DNA from 2 places in the Serratia sp. EC4 genome. Region 2 is predicted to be linked to the other one. Evidence: predicted binding sites of a transcription regulator. Region 2 holds the regulator's gene; the other holds the start of a gene.
What was found. Region 2 encodes LexA, which represses DNA repair genes until DNA is damaged. Its sites were predicted from a motif close to TNCTGTATGTACATACAGNA; they were not measured.
Positions count from the first base shown of each region.

Region 1: the regulator LexA is predicted to act here: its motif matches at 2,391-2,410, upstream of ACP39K_RS10610 (metal-dependent hydrolase).

Region 1 covers NZ_JBNIDE010000003.1:105,689-109,965, forward strand. Annotated here, with positions in the region: gene ACP39K_RS10600 (HdeD family acid-resistance protein) at 1-1,277, shown strand, start outside; gene hxpB (hexitol phosphatase HxpB) at 1,345-2,010, shown strand; gene ACP39K_RS10610 (metal-dependent hydrolase) at 2,433-2,981, shown strand; gene ACP39K_RS10615 (L-cystine transporter) at 3,163-4,277, shown strand, end outside.
Region 2 covers NZ_JBNIDE010000008.1:151,160-155,436, reverse strand. Annotated here, with positions in the region: gene plsB (glycerol-3-phosphate 1-O-acyltransferase PlsB) at 1-1,263, opposite strand, end outside; gene ACP39K_RS19880 (diacylglycerol kinase) at 1,412-1,780, shown strand; gene lexA (transcriptional repressor LexA) at 1,883-2,491, shown strand; gene dinF (MATE family efflux transporter DinF) at 2,595-3,932, shown strand; gene ACP39K_RS19865 (CsbD family protein) at 4,247-4,277, shown strand, end outside.

The DNA.
Region 1 (4,277 bases), on a different contig from region 2:
TTCGACTGATTATCTTATTGCTGGGCGCGCAGGCGCTGCACGGCCAGCACCGCCTGCTGGTGCTGTTCGGTTGGCTGTGGATAGCCGCAGGGGCGCTGATGCTGTTCGACATACTGCAGGATGGCCGGTCCATGCTGGCGCTGGATGCGCTGGCGATCATCCTGGCGCTGGAGGGACTGGTGGCGATATCCGCCGCGCTGGTGATCGGCTCTTCGGCCAGCAGGCCGGTGCTGCTGAAGGGGCTGGGCTTCGTGTTTATGGCCTTTTTAACGTTGGACGTGCCCGCAGACGATAACATCGTCGCCACCGTGGTGTTTGGCAGCGCGCTGCTGCTTGACGGCGCCGTGCGCATCGCCTCCTCCACGGTGATTCAACACAGTCGATGGAAAGGCGTGGCGCTGGCGGGCGGCGGCGAGATCCTGCTTTCATTGATGATTTTTGTCGGCTGGCCAGCGCCGCATCGGATGACGGTGCCCTTTTGCCTCGGCGTGATGATGGTGCTTTCCGGCTGGGCCTTATTGCGTATCGCCCGCAGACTGACAAGCTTCTCTCTGAATCAGCACCCCGCGCGGCAGCCACCGCCCCCGGAGGATGAGACTGCGCCGCTCACGGTGTATGTCTGGACACCGATTGGTGCGGCTAAAGATCCGCGCCGGCGTTACATCGTCGACCGATACATCGCGGCGGTCGACGGCGGCGGCAATATCTCCACCGGTCACGCCGCTCTGGCGCTCGCGCCGGATGTATATATCAGCCACTACCCGCTCAACGACATCAGCCATTCCGTTCAGGATTTCCGCCAGTTGTTGCATGCCGGCGAACAGAACAACGTCGACGGGCGTTTCCTGCCCGACCTGCCGGGCGAGATCGCCGCCTGGTGCCCACCGGACAAGAAAATTCAATTCTACCGCTATAACCCGGCGGCGCTGCGCGCATTCTGGCTGCGTTATCGGCAGGACGCCACCTACAACCTGACTCGGCGCAACTGCTCCACCACGGTCATCGGCGCGCTCGACAGCGCGTTGGAAGGCGTGCTGGGCGATAAACATCTGTGGCGCCGTTTTCTGCTGCTGGTGCTGGATCCCAACCTGTGGATGCTGGCGGTACTGCGCAGCCGTGGCGAAAGCATGACCTGGACGCCAGGCTTGGTGCTGGACTATGCGCGCATGTTGCAACAGGTTACCGAGCGCCAGCACCAACGTTGGTGGCTAAAGCTGCGCGAAATGTGGACTATCCTTCGCTTTGGCAAAAGCCACACGCGCAGGCAAAGATTTTAGTCTCGCCGCCGGCGATGATAGAGTGTCGGCACATTCACCCACCCGCGCCGACAGGAGTTAACCGCTAATGGCTTATTCGCAACGCATTGAAACCGCAATTTTTGATATGGACGGCTTGTTGATCGACTCGGAACCGCTGTGGCTGCAGGCCGAGCTGGATATCTTCGGTGCGCTGGGTTTGGATCTGTCCGATCGTCACAAGCTGCCGGACACGCTGGGGCTGCGCATCGATCTGGTGGTGAAGATGTGGTACCAGGCGATGCCGTGGCAAGGGGTTTCGCTCGATGAGGTGTCGGCGCGGATTATCGAGCGCGCCATCGAGCTGGTGCACGAGACGCGCCCGCTGCTGCCGGGCGTCCAGCAGGCGCTGGAGCTGTGCCGCAGTCAGGGGCTGAACATCGGCCTCGCCTCCGCCTCGCCGCTGCACATGCAACGGCAGGTGCTGAAGATGTTCGATCTTGAAGGTTACTTCGATCAGCTGGTTTCCGCCGAATACCTGCCATACAGCAAGCCGCACCCGGAGGTCTACCTGATCGCCGCCGAACGCCTGGGCAGCGATCCGCTGCGCTGCATCACGCTGGAAGACTCCTTTAACGGCATGATCGCCACCAAGGCCGCGCGCATGCGTTCCATCGTCATCCCGGCGGCCGAATACCGTCACGATCCGCGCTGGGCGCTGGCAGACCACAAGCTGGAGACCCTGGAACAGCTCACTGCCGCTCACTTTGCCTGACCAGCGGCGCCGGCCGCCGGCGCCCTGCTTTTGCCGCTCTGCGTTATAAAAGGGATCCGTACCGCAAAATAAACAAAACAGCGTTTCATTATTATTGAATTGGCATGTTGTTATTATTATGCTGGGCGGCAGGAAAGCGACGGTCCGCGGAGCGTTGTCACTGCCACGCAGCGCTGTTCAGGGCCGCCGCTTCCTCCCGCCACACGCCAAGCCACCGTCCTTTTTTCTCATCTTAATGCATCACCCATTGCCCGCTTTTTATTCTCGCCCGTCAAAATCGATGCTTTGTTACGCATTGCCGTAACAAGCCGTTGTAAAACAGGGAAAAATAAACAATTGGTTACAGGGTAACTGCTTCCACTACTGGGAATTTTCCCATATACTGGATAAATTAACAGTTTACCAGCCGGAATCGCAACAGCATGACCGCGGAAGGACACCTTATATTCTCTGTCGCTTGCGCGATCTTCGCCAAGAAGGCGGAAGTGACGCCAGAGCTGGCTACCGGCGACTGGTGGCACATCATACCCGCCGCGCTGCTGACCTCGCTGCTGCCGGACATCGATCACCCCAAGTCGGTGCTGGGCCAGCGCCTGCGCTGGATCGCCTTGCCCATCGCCCGCGCCTTCGGCCACCGCGGTTTCACCCACAGCCTGCTGGCGATCGCCGGCGGCATGGCGCTGTTCCAGCTGGACGTGCCGCGCAGCTGGCCGATCCCTGCCGACGCGCTGCACGCCATGATCATCGGTTACTTCAGCCATCTGCTGGCCGATATGCTCACCCCCGCCGGCGTGCCGCTGCTGTGGCCATGCCGCTGGCGTTTTCGCCTGCCGCTGCTCAACTCGCAAAAAGGCAACCAGCTGGAGCGGGTGCTGTGTCTGTGCCTGGTGGCGTTTGCCATCTGCTGGCAAGGTGATTTCACCCTGCCGGTGCAATCCTATGTCGAGCAAATCAGAAATATCAGACTCTGATCACAAAAAAACGCTTAACCCATCACCTTGATGTATATAAAACGAACAAAAACACACAAAAAGCTATATCAAATTCCATTTGGATATAAGTGGGCCACTCGGCAAACTGTTACGATATTTACATCGCGACATACGTGATGCGTTGTCGTTTTTATAAGAAAGATTATTGGAGACATTGGGGATGAATCTTCCGCTCGTGATTAACGTGCTGGTGTTTGTCGCGCTCCTTTTGCTGCTGGCGCAAACCCGCCACAAGCAATGGAGCCTGGCGAAAAAAGTGCTGGTCGGCCTGGTGGTCGGCGTGGTGTTCGGTCTGGGCCTGCAGCTGGTGTACGGCTCCGACAACCCGGTACTGAAAGAATCCATCAGCTGGTTCAACATCGTCGGCAACGGCTATGTGCAACTGCTGCAAATGATCGTCATGCCGCTGGTGTTCGCCTCGATCCTGAGCGCGGTGGCCAAGCTGCATAACGCCTCTGCTCTGGGCAAAATCAGCGTACTGACTATCGGCACGCTGCTGTTCACCACGCTGATCTCCGCGCTGGTGGGCGTGCTGGTCACCAACCTGTTCGGCCTGACCGCCGAAGGCCTGGTGCAGGGCGCGCAGGAAAGCGCGCGCCTGACGGCGATCCAGACCAACTACGTGGGCAAACTGGCCGACCTGACCGTGCCGCAGATGGTGCTGTCGTTCATCCCGAAAAACCCGTTCGCCGATCTGACCGGCGCCAGCCCGACGTCGATCATTAGCGTGGTGATTTTCGCCACCTTCCTCGGCGTGGCGTCGCTGCAGCTGCTGAAAGACGACAAGCCGAAAGGCGAGCGCGTGTTGGTGGCTATCGACACCCTGCAGGCCTGGGTGATGAAGCTGGTGCGTCTGGTCATGAAGCTGACGCCGTATGGCGTGCTGGCGCTGATGACCAAAGTGGTCGCCGGTTCCAACATTCACGACATCGTCAAGCTCGGCAGCTTCGTGGTGGCCTCCTACATCGGCCTGGCCATCATGTTCGTGGTACATGCCATCCTGCTGGCCTTCACCGGCGTGAACCCGATGAAGTTCTTCCGCAAGGTGTGGCCGGTGATCACCTTCGCCTTCACCAGCCGCTCCAGCGCCGCCAGCATTCCATTGAACGTGGAAGCGCAGACCCGTCGTCTGGGCGTGCCGGAATCCATCGCCAGCTTCTCGGCGTCGTTCGGCGCCACCATTGGCCAGAATGGCTGTGCGGGCCTCTACCCGGCGATGCTGGCGGTGATGGTTGCGCCGACCGTCGGCATCAACCCGCTGGATCCGGTGTGGAT
Region 2 (4,277 bases):
AATCGGCACCAGCGTGATCGGACGGGTGCCGCCGCGCAGCATCGCCTGAATGGTCATCGACAGGGTGCCGGTCTTCGGCTCCAGCAGGCGCCCGGTGCGGGAACGGCCGCCTTCCACGAAGTATTCCACCGAGTAACCGCGGGTGAACAGCTCGCCGAGGTATTCGCGGAACACCGTCGAGTACAGCTTGTTGCCCTTGAAGGTGCGGCGGATGAAGAACGCGCCCAGGCGACGGAAGATCGGGCCGGCCGGCCAGAAGTTGAGGTTGATGCCCGCGGCGATGTGCGGCGGCACCAGGCCCTGGTGATACAGCACGTAGGACAGCAGCAGATAGTCCATGTGGCTGCGGTGGCAGGGCACGTAGACGATCTCGTGGCCGTCCTGCGCCAGCTGGCGCACGCGCTCGGCGTTGGTGACGTTGATGCCCTGATACAACCGGTTCCAGGTCCAGCTCAGCACGCGATCGGACAGACGCACGGTTTCGTAGGAGAAGTCGGCGGCGATCTCTTCCATCAACGCGATGGCGTTCTGCTGGGCCTTCTCGTGCGAGATCTTCTTGCTGCGCGCTTCGTCCTCGACCGCTTTTTCGATCGCTTTGGACGCCAACAGCTTGTTGAACAGATCCTGACGGGCCGGCAGGCTTGGGCCCACCGCGGCCAGGCGCTGGCGCGAGAAGTGCATGCGCGCCACGCGCGCCAGTTTCTGCGCGATGGTTTTATCCGTGCCGTGTTCGGTAGCCATGCGGCGCAGCGACACGGTGTTGGAGAAACGCACGAAGCTGTCGCGGCCGAGCCACAGCACGGCGAAGAACTTCTGCACGCCGTTCAACAGACGCAGGTGCGGCGTGCCGTGGCCTTCGCGGCCCGGCGAACGGCCAAACATCACCGAAACCGGCAGCATCTGAATGTCGAGATCCGGGTTGCTGCGATGCAGATCCAGATAGTCGTGGAACAGCTTTACCGACTCTTCTTTCGGGGTGTAGTAGCGGAACACGCGCGGGCCGTCGTGAATGAACACGTAGCTCGGCAGCACGGTGCCGTCGATCTCCAGCGAGTTGAGCGGATCAGGCAGATCCTGCGCCAGGCACTGGGTGCGCAGCGTCAGCAAATCCGCCTTGGAATTGTAAGGTAAAACATACAAAATCGGCCGTGAGGGATCCAACCCTAGCTCGGTAACCGGATCTGAAGGGATGACCTTACTTCTTACCAACAATTTAAGTGGTAAATTCAATATTTTATAATAAATTTTACGCCAACCTGACATAACAACGTGAAGCCTCTTGTTAGCAATGCGCCGCAAGCATACCAGAAACCGGGTAGCAGATCTGTGGTGTTCGAAAACCGAGAGCCGTCAGCGCGGACTGTTCTAGACTCTTTTTATTATGACCGACCTCTGAGAAAGGCACGAAAACATGGCAAACCAAGCAACCGGACTGACCCGCATCATCAAGGCCGCCGGCTATTCCTATAAAGGGCTATCCGCCGCCTGGCAGCACGAAGCGGCTTTCCGCCAGGAACTGGTGGTCACCCTTCTGGCTATCATACTGGCTGTCTGGCTGGATGTGGGTGCGATAGCGCGCATTTTATTGATCGGATCGGTAGCGCTGGTGATGATCGTCGAGATCCTGAACAGCGCGATCGAGGCGGTGGTGGATCGCATCGGCAGCGAACATCACGAGCTGTCCGGGCGGGCCAAGGACATGGGATCGGCGGCGGTGTCGCTGGCGATCGCACTGGCGCTGTTCGTTTGGGGCACGGTCCTATGGCAGCATTTCGGCTGACGAAAAGCGCCTACTGACTGATTTTTATTTATTCTTCGGTTCCCAATCCGCGCTTACCTGTATATACTCACAGCAAGACTGTATAAACAAACAGGGGGCGGAATGAAAGCACTAACTACCAGACAGCAAGAGGTCTACGATCTGATTCGCGAGCACATTTCGCAAACGGGCATGCCGCCAACGCGTGCCGAGATCGCGATGCGTCTGGGGTTCCGTTCGCCTAACGCCGCCGAAGAACACCTGAAGGCGCTGGCACGCAAAGGCGTGATCGAAATCGTCTCCGGTGCCTCACGCGGTATCCGTCTGCTGATGGAAGAAGAAGAAGGGCTGCCGCTGATCGGCCGCGTCGCCGCCGGCGAGCCGCTGCTGGCGCAGCAGCACATCGAAGGGCACTACCAGGTGGATCCTTCCCTGTTTAAACCGAGCGCCGATTTCCTGCTGCGGGTGAACGGCATGTCAATGCGCGACATCGGCATTCTGGACGGCGATCTGCTGGCGGTGCACAAAACGCAAGACGTGCGCAACGGCCAGGTCGTGGTGGCGCGGATCGAAGACGAAGTGACGGTCAAGCGCTTGAAAAAGCACGGCAACGTGGTTGAACTGCTGCCGGAGAACAACGAATTCCAACCGATAGTGGTCGATCTGCGTCAGCAGAATTTCACTATCGAAGGGCTGGCGGTCGGCGTGATCCGCAACGGCGACTGGATTTAATCGCCGGCCCATCACCGCCGCTCCCTGTATCAATCGCCCCTGTTTTGGGGCGTTTTTGTTTCTGACTTCGCCCTTTGTCACTCAGTCACAGGAACATCCCATCATGCGCCTGATTTCCGCCTTCACCAGCGACACCGATAAAGCCCTGTGGCGCCTCGCCCTGCCGATGATCTTCTCCAATATTACCGTGCCGCTGCTCGGGCTGGTGGACACCGCGGTGATCGGCCACCTCGACAGCCCGATCTACCTGGGGGGCGTGGCGATCGGCGCGGTGGCGACCAGCTTCCTCTTCATGCTGCTGTTATTCCTGCGCATGAGCACCACCGGCCTCGCGGCGCAAGCGCTGGGGGCACAGAACCCGCAAGCGCTGGCGCGCGCCTTTATGCAACCGCTGCTGCTGGCGCTGTTGGGCGGCGCGGCGATCGTCCTGCTGCGTTATCCGCTGATCGAACTGGCGCTGCGGATCGTCGGTGGCGATGGCGAGGTGCTGGAACAGGCGCGGCGTTTTCTTGAGATCCGCTGGTTAAGCGCCCCGGCGGCGCTGGCCAATCTGGTGCTGCTGGGCTGGCTGCTCGGCGTGCAGTACGTGCGGGCGCCGGTGATCCTGCTGATCGTCGGCAACCTGCTGAACATCGTGCTGGATATCTGGCTGGTGATGGGCCTGGGCTGGAACGTGCGGGGGGCGGCGGCGGCAACCGCCATCGCCGAATACGCTACGCTGCTGCTCGGCCTGTGGTTGGCGTGGCGGGTGATGCGCCTGCGCGGTATTACCCTGCAGATGCTGCGCCAGGCCTGGCGTGGCGATCTGCGTCGCCTGCTGGCGCTCAACCGCGACATCATGCTGCGTTCACTGTTGCTGCAACTGTGCTTTGCGTCGTTGACCATTTTCGGCGCTCGCCTGGGAAGCGAGGTGGTGGCGGTCAATGCGGTATTGATGAATCTGCTGACGTTCACCGCCTATGCGCTCGACGGTTTTGCTTATGCGGTGGAGGCTCATTCGGGCCACGCCTACGGCGCCCGGGACGACAGCCAACTGCGCAAGGTGTGGCACGCGGCCTGCAGGCAGGCAGGGCTGGTCGCGTTGGCCTTCGGCCTGGCGTATGCCGTTACCGGCCAGCAGATCGTGGCGGCATTGACCTCTTTGCCGGAACTGCGTGCGTTGGCCGCACATTATTTGCCCTGGCAGGTCATTCTGCCGCTGGTCGGGGTATGGTGCTATTTGCTGGACGGCATGTTTATCGGCGCCACGCGCGGCGCCGAGATGCGTAACAGCATGGCGGTGGCCGCTGCGGGATACGGTCTGGCGCTGTTCAGCGTGCCGCTGTTAGGCAACCACGGGCTCTGGCTGGCGCTGGCGGTGTTTCTGGCGCTGCGCGGCCTGGCGTTGGGCTGGATTTGGCACCGTCATCAGGTGCGCGGCAGTTGGTTTGCTGCACGCTAGGTCGAACGCTTTGTTGGGTTATTTATTAATTTATCTTATGTTTTGTTCATGTTTGCTTACATGTTTTTAGTCCAGATCCGTTCGCGTTAGCTCGTTGTTTGTTGGCGTTTTTTGTTTTTATTTTGTTTTTTAATGGTTTTTTATTCTGCAAATTGGCTTTTTTATTTCCATGTTTAACTAGAATGAATCATGTGGCTGGTAAATGAAGGGGAGCGTTGCTTCTTAAGGTGAAGGGAGCATCAGCCAGAAAATTTTCTGGTTAACCCCGGCCGGCGACAGGGATCACTGATTCACCACAGGTTAACGGAGAGACTATGAATAAAGATCAAGCCGACGGTAACTGGA